Regions from separate parts of the Janthinobacterium sp. CG_23.4 genome, predicted to be linked through region 4. Evidence: predicted binding sites of a transcription regulator. Region 4 holds the regulator's gene; each other region holds the start of a gene.
What was found. Region 4 encodes LexA, which represses DNA repair genes until DNA is damaged. Its sites were predicted from a motif close to ACTGTATNNNNATACAGT; they were not measured.
Positions count from the first base shown of each region.

Region 1: the regulator LexA is predicted to act here: its motif matches at 1,748-1,765, upstream of imuA (translesion DNA synthesis-associated protein ImuA).
Region 2: the regulator LexA is predicted to act here: its motif matches at 1,737-1,754, upstream of H4V96_RS18630 (DNA topoisomerase IV subunit B).
Region 3: the regulator LexA is predicted to act here: its motif matches at 2,198-2,215, upstream of H4V96_RS07505 (VRR-NUC domain-containing protein).

Region 1 covers NZ_JARXUX010000001.1:3,610,089-3,614,081, forward strand. Annotated here, with positions in the region: gene H4V96_RS16160 (DNA polymerase Y family protein) at 1-1,075, opposite strand, end outside; gene imuA (translesion DNA synthesis-associated protein ImuA) at 1,005-1,715, opposite strand; gene H4V96_RS16170 (putative Na+/H+ antiporter) at 1,989-3,254, shown strand; gene H4V96_RS16175 (GNAT family N-acetyltransferase) at 3,312-3,993, opposite strand, start outside.
Region 2 covers NZ_JARXUX010000001.1:4,142,589-4,146,581, reverse strand. Annotated here, with positions in the region: gene H4V96_RS18630 (DNA topoisomerase IV subunit B) at 1-1,657, opposite strand, end outside; gene kdpF (K(+)-transporting ATPase subunit F) at 2,121-2,210, shown strand; gene kdpA (potassium-transporting ATPase subunit KdpA) at 2,210-3,993, shown strand, end outside.
Region 3 covers NZ_JARXUX010000001.1:1,670,926-1,674,918, forward strand. Annotated here, with positions in the region: gene H4V96_RS07500 (ATP-dependent DNA helicase) at 1-472, opposite strand, end outside; gene H4V96_RS07505 (VRR-NUC domain-containing protein) at 469-2,121, opposite strand; gene H4V96_RS07510 (MFS transporter) at 2,430-3,647, shown strand; gene H4V96_RS07515 (metalloregulator ArsR/SmtB family transcription factor) at 3,644-3,993, shown strand, end outside.
Region 4 covers NZ_JARXUX010000001.1:3,487,599-3,491,591, forward strand. Annotated here, with positions in the region: gene rplI (50S ribosomal protein L9) at 1-380, opposite strand, end outside; gene rpsR (30S ribosomal protein S18) at 408-698, opposite strand; gene priB (primosomal replication protein N) at 714-1,022, opposite strand; gene rpsF (30S ribosomal protein S6) at 1,043-1,429, opposite strand; gene lexA (transcriptional repressor LexA) at 1,706-2,353, shown strand; gene H4V96_RS15645 (cystathionine gamma-synthase family protein) at 2,580-3,821, opposite strand.

The DNA of each region.
Region 1 (3,993 bases), 120 kb from region 4:
TCAGGCGCTGGCGCTCCTGCGGCGTGCCGCCCGGTTCGGGAAACAGGCTTTCGCTGGGCGGCGCCATGGGCTGCACCTGCAGCGCTTCCAGGGTCAAACCGATCACGGGCGCGTCGAGCACCAGCTGCGCCAGGCGTTCCTTGAGCAGGCGCACCAGATGCTCATCGCGCCAGACGGCGACACCCAAGGCCAGGTCGATGACGGTGGGCGCACGCGCCACCCTGCCGCGCTCGTGCGCCAGCAGCAGTTGTATGCGCTCGACGGCAAATTGGCGCGCGCACAGCCAGCCCGTCATCTGCTGCAGCAGGCGGCGCGCGCCGAACAACAGCGCGTCGGCGTGCTCCACGCGGTCGAACAATTCCAGGCTGGCGCGGAACGTGGGCGGCGCAGCTATCCACAGGTACAGTTCGGTGCTGTGGCCATGTGCGTCATCAAGCATGTCCAGCAAGGCCGCGCCGCAGCGGCGCTGCAAGCCGGGACGCGGCAAGTGGCGCAGCTGCCCCAGGGTACGGCAGCCGATGCCTTCGAGCCAGTCCAGGTAGGGGCGCGCGGGCGGCAGCAAGGCGCACGGCAGGCGGTCGAGGCGGCGCACGAGACTGGCCATGCTGAGGGTCCGGCCCCGGCGCGTACCGGCGCGCGCCAGCAGCCAGGCACCGCGCGCCGTGGGGGCGCACGACAACTGTGCCGTGTAGCCGAGCGTGCGCAAGCTGGCCGCGATTTGCCGGCACAGGGCGCGCACGCCACCGAACAGGCGCAGGCTGGCGCCCGCGTCGACCAGCAAGGTGGCTTCTTCGCCCTGCGCCACCAGCGGCGAGTATTGCAGCAGCGCCAGCGCCACCGCTTGCAAGGCTTGCGCCTCCAGCTCGGGCGAGCGTTCATGCAGGCGCGCCTGCGGCGCCAGCATCAGCGCGCCCGCGCGGCGCATGCCCGGCCCGATACCGGCCGCCCGCGCCAGCGGTGACAGGGCCATCACTTGCTCGTGCTCCAGCACCACGCCCAGATGGTCAGCCGACCAGCGCGGGCAAAACACTTCGAGCGGGAGCCGGGGCAGGCACAGGCCGATCCAGAGTCGCATGACGCAGCAGTAAAGAAGGAGGTTGCAGGGGCAGGAACAAGAGCGTATCGCGCTGCGGTCCCCGGCGCTTGATGAAGCCGATTTCGATGCCACCGGCGGCCGGGCGCACGGACAGGCGCAGCGGCGCGGGCGACGCATCTTGCGCGCCGTGCAAGGGACGCAGCATGCAAAACAGGGTATTGCCGCCTTGCGCGGCCAGGTGCAAGCGGCGCAAGCTGTCGGCGCGCACATGCGACTGCCAGAACAGCAAGGCGCCGCAACTGCCGCTGCGCAAGATATTTTCCGCCGCCCACAAGGCATCCTTGCTGCTGGCGCTCTTTAGCCACAGCAGTTGCGACGACGCCAATCCCTGCGCGGCCAGGGCCAGCGCCTGTGGCGGATGGGGCGGCTGCAGCAGCACGATGGGCAAGCCCGGCAGTTGCGCCAGCGCTGGCGCCAGCAGGCGCAATTCGCCGCTGCCCGGCTGCTGCACCAGCAAATCGATGAGGCTGCCGCTGGGCCAGCCGCCGCCGGGCAGTTGCGCGGACAAGGCGGCAAAACCCGTCTCCAGGCAGCGCGTGGCGCCCTGCCCCAGCTGCGATGCGCGCCACAAGGACGGGTGCAAAGCTTCCGGCGAGGCCATCAATTGGGAATGTTGCATAGTTGAATTTAAAGATGAAAATGAACATAAGTACTGTATGCATATACAGTACTATTCAGGCCCGTTTTTGGCAAGGCTTATCTGCTTATTGTCTGATTATCATCTGCTCATTATCTGCGTATTATCTGCGTATTATCTGCGTACGGCCGTCGCCAGGGCCGCTCCGCCAGGGCCAAAAAAACCCGTTTCTGGCATCGATTGCTGTACCATAAGCACTCTCCTTTCCGCCTGGCAAAGTACCAGTCGGCTTCCTCCGTTCATAAGGAAACGCATTTGACCACCATCCAAATCATCAGCGCCATCGTCTTCGGCCTTGCGCTCATCCACACCTTCGCCGCCAAGTCGTTTGAAACCCTGGCGCAACGCCACCCACGCCATGCAGGCATGCTGCACTTGCTGGGTGAAGTGGAAGTCGTGTTCGGCTTCTGGGCCTTCATTTTGATCATCCTCATGGCCTTTATCTCGGGCGGTGAGGCGGCCATCGCGTACGCCGAATCGCGCCAGTACACGGAACCGCTGTTCGTCTTTGTCGTCATGGTAGTAGCCGCCTCGCGCCCCGTGCTCGACGCCGTGCAGCGCCTGCTCAAAGCGGTGGCGCGCGGCATGCCGCTGCGCACGGAACTGGCCCTCGCCTGGCTGGGACTGGCACTCGTGCCCCTGACCGGTTCGGTGATCACGGAACCGGCCGCCATGACTCTGGCCGCGCTGATGCTGGCGCCGCAAATCTTTCGCCCGGGCATCCCCGAATGGCTGAAATACGGCGCGCTGGGCGTGCTGTTCGTCAACGTCTCCATCGGCGGCACCCTGACCTCGTACGCGGCGCCGCCGGTGCTGATGGTAGCGACTACGTGGAACTGGGACAGCGCCTTCATGGCCAGCCATTTCGGCTGGAAAGCGGCCATCGCCGTGCTGGTCAATGCCACCGGCGTGAGCATCTTGCTGCGCAAGTATTTGCACAGCAACACGTCCGATATCAAGCCGAAAGCCGGTGAGGCGGAAGCGCCAAAAGTGCCGCTGACGGTCAGCCTGGTGCACCTGGCCGTACTGGCTGGCGTGGTGGCCCTGGCGCACCATCCGGTGCTGTTCTTCGGCCTGTTCCTGTTCTTTCTCGGCTTCGTGCAAGCGTATGAGCGTTATCAAAGTCCGCTGATCCTGAAGGAAGGCTTGCTGGTCGGCTTTTTCCTCGGCGGCCTGGTGGTGCTGGGCGGCATGCAGCAATGGTGGCTGCAGCCCATCGTCTCAAGCCTGAAGCCGCTGGCCCTGTTCTTCGGCGCCCTGGGCTTGACTGCCATTACCGACAATGCAGCGCTGACTTATCTCGGTTCGCTGATCGTCGGCATGACGGACGAAGCGAAATACATGTTGGTGGCCGGCGCCGTGGCCGGTGGCGGCTTGACCGTCATCGCCAACGCGCCGAATCCGGCCGGCGTGGCGCTGCTGCGCCGCGGCTTCAAGGATGAGTCGATCGGCGCCCTCGGCCTGCTGGCCGGCGCCCTGCTGCCGACGGCTGTGGCGGCGCTGGCCTTCCTGGTCCTGTAAGCATGCACTGGGGCGGCTGCCGGCCGTCCCCTTAGTTTTCCTCCTCAGTTATCTGCCTCAGCTACCGTCGTAGACGAGGAAGTGCAGACGGTCATAAAACAGGCTGTAGGCATAGTCGAACGTGCCCACGCTGCGAAAACCCTTGTGCAGATACACTTGCAAGGCATCGCTCTTTTCCCACACCGTCAAGGTGATGCGCGCACAGCCCTTGCGGCTGGCCAGGTCGCGGATTTCATGAAACATTTGCCGGAACAAGCCCTGCCCCCGGTATTTCTCGTCGATGGCCAAACTGCTGACGAAACAGTCATCGGTGCGCGCATGCGCAAGCACGAAGGCATCATACGCATCGTCGAGCGCCTTCATATCATCGCGGTAATACGAGATGGCGCCACACGCCTGGAACTCGGCCATCGTGGCGGCCGTGAAGAAACCGATGAAACGCCCGTCCTCGTCGTGCAAGCCGTGGATGTGCGCCAGGTAAGGATCGATATTTTGCCGCCGCTGAAATGGCACGAACTGCAAATTGAGTTTATTGCCAAACGAGCAGTATTCGAGGTAACTGGTGGCAAACAGCAGTTTCGCCATGCGGTTCTTGGTCTCGTCGCCCAGCAGTTCGCCCGCCACCAGCCTCAGCGGCGCATGCGACAGCAAGCCGGCCTGCACCTCGTCGCCCGACGCGGTGGCATCGCCGAGGGCTGGCATGCGCCTGCCGTGACGGCCCACGGTAGGACGCCAGAAA
Region 2 (3,993 bases), 650 kb from region 4:
ACAGGGGCGGGCGGGCGATGCAGATATGGCCTTTGTTGATCAGGGCCGGGAAGTGCTTGAAGAACAGGGTCAGCAGCAGTACCTGGATGTGCGAGCCATCCACGTCCGCATCCGAGAGGATGCAGATCTTGCCATAGCGCAGGCCGGACAGGTCGGGCGAGCTGCCCACGCTATGCGGATCGACGCCGATGGCGACTGCAATATCGTGGATCTCGTTATTGGCAAACAGGCGGTCGCGGTCTGTCTCCCACGAGTTCAAGACCTTGCCGCGCAGCGGCAGGATGGCCTGGAATTCCTTGTCGCGCCCCATCTTGGCCGAGCCGCCCGCCGAATCACCCTCGACGAGGAACAGTTCATTGCGCGTGATGTCCGACGATTCGCAGTCGGTCAGCTTGCCGGGAAGGACGGCGACGCCCGAGGATTTTTTCTTTTCTACCTTTTGCAGCGAACGCTGGCGCGACTGCGCCTGCTTGATCACGAGATCGGCCAGCTTCTTGCCGTAATCGACGTGCTGGTTCAGCCACAGTTCCAGCGGCGGCTTGGTGAAGGTCGAGACCAGGCGTACGGCGTCGCGCGAATTCAGGCGTTCCTTGATCTGGCCCTGGAATTGCGGGTCCAGCACCTTGGCCGACAGCACGAAGGAAGCGCGCGCAAACACGTCTTCCGGCAGCAGCTTCACGCCTTTTGGCAGCAGCGAGTGCATTTCGACGAAGTTTTTCACGGCGCCGAACAGGCCGTCGCGCAAGCCCGATTCGTGCGTGCCGCCATTCGAGGTGGGAATCAGGTTGACATACGATTCGCGCACGATGGCGCCTTCTTCTGTCCACGCCACGACCCAGGCCGCGCCTTCGCCTTCGGCAAAGCCTTCCGAATCCGGGCCTGCGTACTGCGCGCCTTCAAACAGGGGAATCAGGGTTTCGCCATTCGATACCTGCGCCAGCGATTCGGTCAGGTAGCCGCGCAAGCCTTCCGCGTAAAGCCAGGTTTGCGTATCGCCCGTCTTGGCGTTGGTGAGCGTGACGGTCACGCCGGGCAGCAGCACGGCTTTCGAACGCAGCAGGCGCTGCAGCTCGGTTTGCGAGATATTGGGGGAATCAAAATATTTCGCGTCGGGCCAGGCGGTGACGCGCGTGCCCGACTTCTTGCCGTCGCGCGGGGCGGGGCGGGAACTCAGGGGTTCGATCACGTCGCCATTCGCAAACACCATGTGATGCAGGCCGTTGCCGTCGCTTTCCTTGCGCCAGACGGTGATTTCCAGGCGCGTCGACAGCGCATTGGTAACGGACACGCCGACGCCGTGCAAGCCGCCCGAGAACGCATAGGCGCCGCCCGAACCCTTGTCGAACTTGCCGCCCGCGTGCAGCCGTGTAAACACGATTTCCACCGTCGGCACGCCTTCTTCCGGGTGGATGCCGACGGGAATGCCGCGGCCATTGTCTTCAACGGTGATGCTGCCATCCGTGTTTTGCGTCACGGCGATATGTGTGCAATGACCGCCCAGCGCCTCGTCGGAGGCATTGTCGATCACTTCCTGAATGATGTGCAGCGGATTCTCAGTGCGGGTGTACATCCCCGGGCGCTGCTTGACGGGTTCCAGTCCTTTCAGGACACGGATGGATGATTCGCTGTAGTCGGATGCTGATTTTTTAGTGGCCATACGTGTTCAAGCTAAGTAAAGACAGTGGTTGGAACGCCAGGCCAGTGCACTGCGGGGCGCAATGACAGCGGCGATGATAACTGTATGAATATACAGTATATCCCGTCCAGCGTCACTGGCACAGGGCAGTGCGGCAGGCATGGCGTCCTTGTGCGGACGCTCGCGCATTCTATCTTGTCCAGCGAGCAATAGCGCTACTCCAGGGCAACAAGAGTGCGCCGTACGCGTGGTTTGACGCCCATTGTGGAGGATTTTATGCGGCAAAGCCGTCGTTTTTACATCTTGTTTACAAGCACCTCTCCAGTCTTTACAAATTTTTTAGACCCTTTTGGCTAATCTGCACAGCATCAAAACAAACCTGAATGAGGGTGGGAATGGATATCGTGTATCTCGGCTTGATTGCCGTTTTTTTCGTCGTAGCGGCCGGCTTTGCCGTCGCCTGCGAAAAATTAGGGAGCGTCAAATGAACGCGTTTTATGTGCTGGGCGCCGTGGTCTCGGCTGGCCTGTTGGTGTACCTGCTGGTGGCGCTGCTGAAGGCGGAGGAACTGTGATGACGACGCAATCGATATTGCTGCTGGTGGCCTTCCTGGCCGTATTGCTGGCCGCCGGCTATCCGCTCGGCTTGTACATGGCCAGGGTGGCCGGCGATGGCCCCGTGCGCGGCCTGGGCTGGTTGCAAAAGCTGGAAAACCTGCTGTACCGCTGGTCCGGCCTGCCCGCCGACAAGGGCATGGGCTGGAAAAGCTATGCCATCGCCCTGATCGTCTTCAACACCGTGGGCGCCGTCTTCGTCTACGGCCTGCAGCGCCTGCAGGGCTTCTTGCCCCTCAATCCACAGGGCCTGGGCGCCGTCAGCCCCGATTCCTCGTTCAATACCACCGTCAGCTTCGTCGCCAATACCAACTGGCAGGGCTACGGCGGCGAACAGACCATGAGCTACCTGACCCAGATGCTGGGCATGGCATGCCAGAACTTCTTTTCGGCAGCGACCGGCATCGCCGTGATCTTCGCGCTGGTGCGCGGCTTTGCCTCGCGCTCGGGTAAATCGATCGGCAATTTCTGGGTCGACCTGGTGCGCTCCACGCTGTACATCCTGCTGCCGCTGTCGCTGGCCCTGTCTGTCGTCTTCATGGGCGAAGGCATGATCCAGAATTTTTCCGCCTACAAGGAAGTGACCCTGCTCGACCAAGTGGCGTATGAAACGCCGAAAATGACTGCCGATGGCCAGCCGGTGCTGGACGCTGCCGGCAAACCCGTCATGGAAGCCCAAGTAGCGAGCATGCAGACGATCGCCATGGGCCCCGTCGCGTCGCAGGAATCGATCAAGTTGCTGGGCACGAATGGCGGTGGCTTCTTCAACGCCAATTCCTCGCATCCGTACGAGAATCCCACCGTGCTGTCGAATTTCCTGCAGATGCTGGCCATTTTCATCATTCCCGCCGGTCTGTGCTTTACATTCGGCAGCATGGTGGGTGACCTGCGGCAGGGCTGGGCCGTGCTGGCCGCGATGACCTTGATCTTCGTCGTCATGACGGCTGGCGTGATGAGCGCCGAGCAGCAAGCCAATCCCGCCTTGCAAGCGCTGGGCGTGGACCAGCAAGTGAGCAGCCTGCAATCGGGCGGCAATATGGAAGGCAAGGAAACGCGCTTCGGCATCAGCTCCTCGACCCTGTTCGCTGCGGTGACGACAGCGGCATCCTGCGGCGCCGTCAATTCCATGCACGACTCTTACATGCCGCTGGGCGGCATGGTGCCACTGCTGCTGATGCAATTTGGCGAAGTGATTTTCGGTGGCGTGGGCACGGGCCTGTACGGCATGCTGATGTTCGCCATCCTGGCCGTCTTCATCGCCGGTCTGATGATAGGGCGCACGCCTGAATACCTGGGCAAGAAAATCCAGGCCTATGAAATGAAGATGGTCTCGCTGGCCATTCTGATTACGCCAGCCCTGGTATTGACGGGTACGGCGATCGCCGTGATGGTCGAACCTGGCAAGATCGGCGTCGCCAATCCAGGCGCGCATGGCTTCTCGGAAATCCTGTACGCCTTCACCTCGGCGGCCAATAACAACGGCAGCGCGTTTGCCGGCCTGTCCGCCAACACACCGTTCTACAACGTGATGCTGGCCATTGCCATGTGGTTCGGCCGTTTCGGCGTGATCGTGCCCGTGCTGGCAGTGGCCGGTTCGCTGGCAGCCAAGCAGCGCTTGTCGGCCAACGCCGGCACCATGCCCACCCACGGCCCCATGTTCATCGGCTTGCTGATCGGCGTGGTCGTGCTCGTTGGCGTGCTCAATTACGTTCCCGCGCTGGCCCTCGGCCCGATCGTCGAACA
Region 3 (3,993 bases), 1.8 Mb from region 4:
AGTCCAGGAAGAGGGTGCAATGCTGCTCGAAGAAAATGCGCAGCGCCTCGGCCGTGCATTCCTCGTGCATGACGCTTTCCTTCTGGCTGACGATGTTGAAATACACGAGCGCCACGCGCAGCATGGGCAGTTTCAGTTGCTTGCACAGCAAATGGCCGTAGATGCGCGCCTGCGCCCAGTGCAGCTGGCGGTGGTTGGCGGGCATGGCGTCGAGCTCGCCCCGGTAGGTCTTGATCTCTTCCAGCTGGCGCCGCGCCGGGTCGTAGCCATCGGCGCGCCCGCGCACATGCAGGGGGCCGAAGTCGCCGCAAAGGCTGATTTCCCGCTGGTAATCGTCGTCGCGCCGGCTAGTCACGGTGGCGTGGCCGGCCATGCCTTCCTGCGCCGTGGGGGCGGGCGTGAAACGCAAGTCCAGGTCGCCCACCTTGGCGGTGAATTCACACAGGGCGCGCACGGCGATCGTGTAGCTCATGGCGCGCCCTCCCATTGCAGGTAGCACACGCTGACGGGCATGGCGTGTTCGGCGCAGTACGCTATCCAGCGCAGCTGGTTGTCTTGCAGGCGGTCACCCGGACCCTTGACTTCGATCATGCGGTAGCGCTGCTCGGCCGGCCAGAACTGGATTAAATCGGGCAAGCCGCTGCGGTTGTTTTTAATATCGAGCAAGATGCGCTCAAACGCCTTCTTCAGGTGGGCCGCCGGGATGCAGGCCAGCGCCAGGTCCAGCAAGTCCTTGTCCAGCGCTTGCCAGCTGACGAAGGGCGAAACGATGCCGTGCTTGCTGGCCAAGGTGGCGCGGATGGCGGCGTGGTAACGGCCGTCGTCCAGTTGCGCCAGGCAGGCGGCAAAGTCCCGGCTGCGGCGCGCATGGAAATCGGCGCTGTGCAAGTCGGCCGGGCCCCGGTGAAACGGGTGGAAAAAGGCGCCCGGTATGGCCTTGAAGATGGCCGGCCAGCACAGCAGGCCGAACAGCGAGTTGATCAGGGTGTTTTCCACGTAGTACACGGGCGCGTCGTCCTGCATCAGGTGCTGCTGCACCACGCCTTCGACGTAGCTCGCTGCGCCTGGATGCGGCAGCCGCAGATCGATGCGGTCCACGGCGGCGGCAACGTTGGCTGCCTGTTTTGCGTGGCCCAGCTTGCGCCGCAAGCGTGGCGCCATGCGTAGCAGCAATTGCTGTTCTCCTTCGCTTTCCGGCGCGGCCAGGGCCAGCGTCAGGCGTTCGTAGGCCGCTTGCGCCTGCTCATCTTTTTCCAGCACGCGGATGGCGCGGCCGCGCGCGCCCGGATAGCGGCAATCGGCGTAGGCGCGGTAGGCGGCTGGCCAGTCCTGGCATTTTTCCAGATGCTGGGCGATCTGGAAGCGCAGCTTGTCGCGCCGGCTGGCTAGCCAGGTATTGTCCGGCGATAATGGCAGCGCCGCCAGTTGCTGCAGCACTTCTTCTGCCGGCACGTCGTCGTTGTAGCGTTCGCGGCACTGGTACAGCACTTCATAGTGCTCGATATCCTGGCGCGTGCGAAAACCGCGCGACTGCGGCGAGAATTCCACTTTTTCATATTGGTACACCCCGAGGTCGGACAGCACGAATTGCGACCAGTCCTGGCGATAGTTGCCAAAATAGATCAGGCGCAGGCGGTCGCACAGCGGTTGCAGACCGATGCGGTACAGTACGTCGCCCGAGGCCGGATACCAGGCGGAAAACGGCTTAGCTTCAGCATGTTGTTCGCGCAAGGCGTCGAGTTGCTCGGCCTTGCGCGCCGTCTTCAGGGGGGCTGCAAGGCTGAAGGCTTCGGCGACTTCTGCTTTCAGCAGCAAGTCGAATACCGCATCGAGCGCAATGACAGGGTCGGCCTCCACCCATGCCAAGGCGAGCAAGGGCAGGGCGGCCGCGCGCGTGTCGCCGATTTCCGGGTAATTGAGTTTGCTGGCGCGAAATAGACAGCCTTTGCGCATGACCAGGCGCACGAACAGGGCGCGCGAGGGCTGCGGCAGTGCGCCGAATGCGGCGATGAACTGTATTTCTTCAGTGCTCAGCAGATCGGCGTAACGCGCGCCGATCCAGTGTAAGACTTCCTGGAAATTATCCAGATAGTACAAGGGATTTTCCAGGACTCTCAGCATGGGGGCGATAGGGTAACAGGGCAACAGGGCAATAGGGCGGTGGTGCAACAGGGCAAGTTGCAAGCGGATGATTTTTACTGTGTTTATATACAGTTTAAACCTTCCGCCGCCGCTTGCCCAGCGATTTCATGTCCAGCCACCTGTACGGCAGGCAAAACAGCGCTTGAGCTTGTGATTGCTCGGGCAATGATAGCCGAGGCGATGGCATGCAAGGCAGCAAAGCAATGACGGGTATAATTAATAAACATTTAAGTTTACTTATATGGCGTGGCCACGTAGGCTTGCCAGAGACAATCCGCCGAGGCCGCATGAAAAACATCATTCTCATTTGCGCCGCCTGTATGCTGGCGCTGCTATCGACCATCGGCGCCTCCCTGCCATACCCGATCTTGCCGCCCTTGTTCGCCGCCGAGGCGCCGAATGCCTTCAATCATTTCCTGGGTTTGCCGTCGAAACTGCTGTTCGGCTTGGCGCTGACCATCAATCCGCTGGGCCTGCTGATCGGCTCGGCCGTGCTGGGGCCGCTGTCGGACCGCTATGGTCGCCGTCCCTTGCTGATGCGCACGGCCGTGGGCGCCGCCATTGGCCACGCCATCACGGCATGGGCACTGGTGATCCAGTCCTATCCGCTGTTCCTGGTGGCCCGTTTCATCACGGGTTTGCTGGAAGGAAACGGCGCCGTGGCGCGCGCCATGCTGGCCGACCAGTTGACGGGGCCGCTGCGCTTGCGCGCCATGTCCTGGCTCAATGGCGCGTTTTACCTTGGTTGGCTGGTGGGCCCGATCCTGGCGGGTGCGACCCTGCATTGGGGCGTCACGGTGCCATTCTGGATCGCCGCCACCGCCCTGATGCTCGTCGCCGTGCTGGTGGCCGCCGGTTTGCCGCGCGAAACGCCTTCGCTATTGACGACCTCGTGGTGGCAGGTGGCGCGCGACCGTCATGTGCTCAATTTGCTGCGCCATGCCGAGTTGCGCACCTTGTTCATCGTGCAACTTGCGCTGACCTGCGGCGTGGCCAGTTTTTACGAGTTTTATCCGCTGTGGCTAGTCGAGACGGCCAGTTACCATGCGCAGGAGATTGCCTGGGTGAATGTAGGCCTGTGCGGCACGATGACGATCACCTCGCTGCTGGCGGGCGGTCCCAGCCGCCATGCGCCGCTGCTGCGCGCCAGCTGGTATGCGAGTGGCGTGGCGCTGGCCATCGGCGTGCTGGCGCTGGGTGATATATGGGTGGGCCTCGCCGCCATCGTGCTATTCGGCATTCCCAATGCGCTGTACAACACGGTCATCCAGGGCTGGTGCGCCGAACGCTTCAGCGTGCACGGGCAGGGCGCCGTGATGGGCTTGCTGTCCACCACCTTTTGCATTGCCAATATCGTCGTGGCCCTGAGCGGCTCGGTGCTGACGCTGATCGACACGCGGCTGATCCTCGCCGCAGGCGCCATGTCCGCCGCCTGGGCTGCCTGGCGCATGGCGGCCTGGCGCCGCCAGCTCGATGGCGCCGCCGACGCCAAGGCGGTCGCATGAGCGCCAGTACGTCCGGGCAGAGCTTGTCGCTGTTGAAGCTGCGCGGGCCGCAGACGGCGCAGCAACTGGCGCTCTTGCTCGGCATCACCTCCATGGGCGCGCGGCGCCAGCTCGAAGCGGCGCAGCAGAAGGGCCTGGTGGCTTTCGAGGACGTGGCTGACAAGGTGGGGCGCCCGGCGCGGCGCTGGGCGTTGACGCGCGAGGGCCACGCGCGCTATCCGGACCGGCATGCCGACCTGACCCTGGAATTGATCGGGCAAGTGAAAAACCTGTTCGGTGACGAGGGCCTGGATAAATTGATCGACGCGCGCGAACGCAGCAGTGTCGCCGCCTACAGCACGCTGAT
Region 4 (3,993 bases):
TGCTCGCCAACGGTCTTCAGCGGGCCGGTAGGCATGCGGATTTGTGCTTTTTCAACAGCAAAACCTTGCTTGGTCAGCGCTTCAGCGATGTCGAAGTTGGTGACGGAACCGAACAGACGGCCATCGACGCCAGCTTTTTGAGCAACTTGAACGGTCAGGCCGCTCAGTTTTTCGCCCTGGGCTTGCGATGCGGCCAACTTGGCGGCAGCAGCTTTTTCCAGTTCGGCGCGCTTGACTTCGAATTCAGCCACAGCGGTTGCCGTAGCACGACGTGCCAGGCGTTGCGGGATCAGGAAGTTACGTGCGTAACCGTCTTTGACTTTGACGACTTCGCCGAGGTTACCGACGTTAACAACTTTTTCTAACAGAATGATTTGCATAGTTCTTCTCCAGGAATATCTGACCGATTAAGCGTGGTGCAGATCGGTGTATGGCAGCAGCGCGAGGAAGCGAGCGCGCTTGATTGCGGTGTCAACTTGGCGCTGGTAGTGCGCTTTGGTACCGGTCAGGCGTGCTGGCATGATCTTGCCGTTTTCTTGGACGAAGTCTTTCAGCGTGTCGACGTCTTTGTAGTCGACTTGCTCAACGTGAGCTGCGGTGAAGCGGCAGAACTTCTTGCGTTTGAACAACGGATTTTGCTGTTTGCGTTTTTCTTTAAGCTTGAGCTTATTTTTGTCGAACTTTTTACCGAATGCCATGTCAGGCTCCTGTATCTAAAATGCGCTAGTCGGGGTGACTGCACTAAAATCAATGATGTGAAACACCAAACTCTTGCTGTTGCGGCTTTTTCTGGCCAGGAAACCCGTGAACTGATACACCCCGCCCAAGCTTGCCTGACTGAACCGGCCTGAGATTTCACCAGCGGCTAGCGCGGCAATATCAAACTCGGTCAAACGGGCAATTCCTGCTTCCATCTGCTGCGAAGAGTGTTGCAATACTGCATTCACAATCGGCAACCCTGCCGGGGTATAGCGCAATATTTCGCGCTCGGCAATGATGGCAGTGACTTGTAGCTGGTTCAGCGCACGATCCTGGTCAACAATTAGGCTGCTGCGGCTGGAGCGGCTGCTGGTGCTTCGGTGCGGTGGCTTTTGGCCGCGTCTTCGCGTTGTACCGATTTCATCATCGGCGAAGGAGCTGTTTCAGCTTTCTTCATTTTAACGGTCAGGTGACGCAACACGGCATCATTGAATTTGAATGCTGTTTCCAACTCGACCAGGGTCTCGTTGTCGCATTCGATGTTCAGGCAGATGTAGTGTGCTTTAGGCAGCTTTTGGATCGAGTAAGCCATTTGACGGCGGCCCCAATCTTCCACGCGGTGAACCGAACCGCCGCGGGTGGTTACGCTGGCTTTGTAGCGTTCGATCATCGCGGGCACTTGCTCGCTTTGGTCCGGATGGACGATAAAGACTATTTCATAATGACGCATGCAAACTCCTTCAGGTCGGATTGATAATCGCCCACCCCGGCGTCAAGACGGGTGTGGGAAGGTCAGCCGGAGATTATAACCGCCTTTTGCAAACGTTTCAATGATTGCTTCAACAAGCGGCCCATTCACGCGGCCAGCCAGCGGCTTTTTACCGTGCATTCCAGTATTTCACACGAAATTGGCGCAAATAAGGGAAATCCCCTTGCATAGTGGACGATACTGTACAAAAATACAGACTGTTCATATAGACAGCATTTTAGTATGCACCCACCGCTCATGATCAAGCTGACTGCACGACAAGAACAAATCCTGAACCTGATCAAGGATGCGATTGAAAATACGGGCTTCCCTCCTACCCGTGCCGAAATCGCCAATGAATTGGGTTTCAAATCGGCCAATGCGGCCGAAGAGCATTTGCAAGCCCTGGCCCGCAAGGGCGCGATCGAGATTTCGCCAGGCACCTCGCGCGGCATCCGCCTGATCGGTGCAGCGGCGAGTGCTGTCGCCGAGGCGCTGTCCTCGAAAGTGCAGGCAGCGCTACTGATGTCGCTGCCCCTGATCGGCCGCGTGGCGGCCGGCTCGCCCATCCTGGCGCAGGAAAACCTGGAAGCGAGCTACAACGTCGACCCGGCCCTGTTTTCAGCCAAGCCCGACTTTCTGCTGAAGGTGCGCGGCTGGTCCATGCGCGACGCCGGCATCATGGATGGCGATCTGCTGGCAGTGAAAAAAGTCGATAGCGCCAAGAACGGCCAGATCGTCGTCGCCCGCATCGGCGATGAAGTCACCGTCAAACGCTACAAGAAGACGGGCTCCGTCATCGAACTGCTGCCGGAAAATCCCGACTTCAAGGTCATCACTGTATCGCCGGAAGATGAGTTTGCGCTGGAAGGTTTGGCGGTAGGCTTGATGCGCAGCTGGCATTAAGCCACCGCATGTAAAAGTGCATGCCGGGGTCAGACCCGCCGGGTCTGACCCCAGTTTTTAGCTTGCGGCCCCTCTCATGCCGGACACGCAAGTTTCAATGTCCGACAAAACCGTGGCGAGCGGAAGGGGGAGGTGGCCAAGAAGCAGAACCGTACTCAGTACGGGGCGCCGAGCCGGTGAGCATCACAAGCCGCCTATACCGACCCGCAGCAGGTTTGGTTGGGCATCATTGCTCCAACGCGCTACGGAAATCCTCGAGCAAATCGGCCTCGTCCTCGATGCCCACCGACACGCGGATCAGCGACTCGGCAATGCCCATGCTGGCGCGACGCTCGGCCCCCATCTCGTAAAAGATCGTATGGGCGACGGGAATGACCAGGGTGCGCGTGTCGCCCAGGTTGCTCGCTGGAATGGCCAGATTCAAACGATTGAGGAAATCGAAACAATCGATCCCGTCCTTCAATTCAAAACTAAACAGGGAACCATAGCTGCGGAATAGCTGCGTCGCCAGCGCGTGCTGCGGATGCGACGGCAAGCCTGGGTAATGCACTGCCGCCACGCGCGGATCGGCTTGCAACATGCCGGCCAGCGCGCGGGCGTTCGAGCAGGTGCGCTCCATGCGCAAGGCCATGGTTTCCGCGCCGACGGCAAGATGGTGCGCCGCTTCCGGTCCCAGCGATGCGCCGAAGTCGCGCAAGGCCTTGGCGCGGATTTGCGCAATGCCCCACTGCACCGGCGCCGCCTTTTTATAGTTCTCGAAGATGTTCGGATACTGCGTCCAGTCGAACACGCCCGTGTCCGTCAAGCTACCGCCCAGCGCATTGCCGTGGCCGCCAATGGATTTCGTGAGCGCATTGACCACCAGACCGGCACCCACCGCTTTCGGGCGGAACAGGTAGGGCGTCGTCATGGTGTTGTCGACGATGTACAAAATGCCACGCTCCTTGCACAGGGCGCCGATTTTCGCCAGGTCGGCAATCTGCGTGCGCGGATTGGCGATGGTTTCCACAAACACGATGCGCGTCGCCGGCGTGATGGCGGCCACCACGTTGGCCACATCGGTGGCGTCGACGAAGGACACGGCAATGCCCTGCCCCGTCGCCGTTTGCCACAGGCTGTTGCTGTTACCAAACAAGAAAGCCGATGAGACGACATGGTCGCCTGCGCGCAGCAAAGACTGCACCACGGCGCCGATGGCGCCCATGCCGGTGGCGAAGCACAGGGTCGCCACGCCGTCTTCCATCTTGTTGACCTTCTCTTCCAGCGCAGAAACCGTCGGGTTGCCCTGGCGACCGTAGCGGAAGCCCGGTTCCTTGCCCTGGAATACGGCAGCGAGCTGGCGCGCGTCGCCGTAGCCAAACGCCACGGAGGTGTGTATCGGCTTGTGCAGCGAGCCATGCTCGATGCCCTTGCGGCGGTCGCTATGCAAGATGGTGGTGGTAAAGCCGTAGTTTTTTTTGGTGGTCATGGTGGATGCTGGAAACTATTAACCCTAAACAAAAGCTGGGGTCAGACCCTAATGCCGTTCAGTTAAGAGTTTTGGCCTGATTTATGAGCGCCAGTAAATTCGCTAAACCCAGAGGCAAAGAGCTGGGGTCGGACCCTCAGGGTCCGACCCCAGTCCTTGTTCTTGGGCTAAA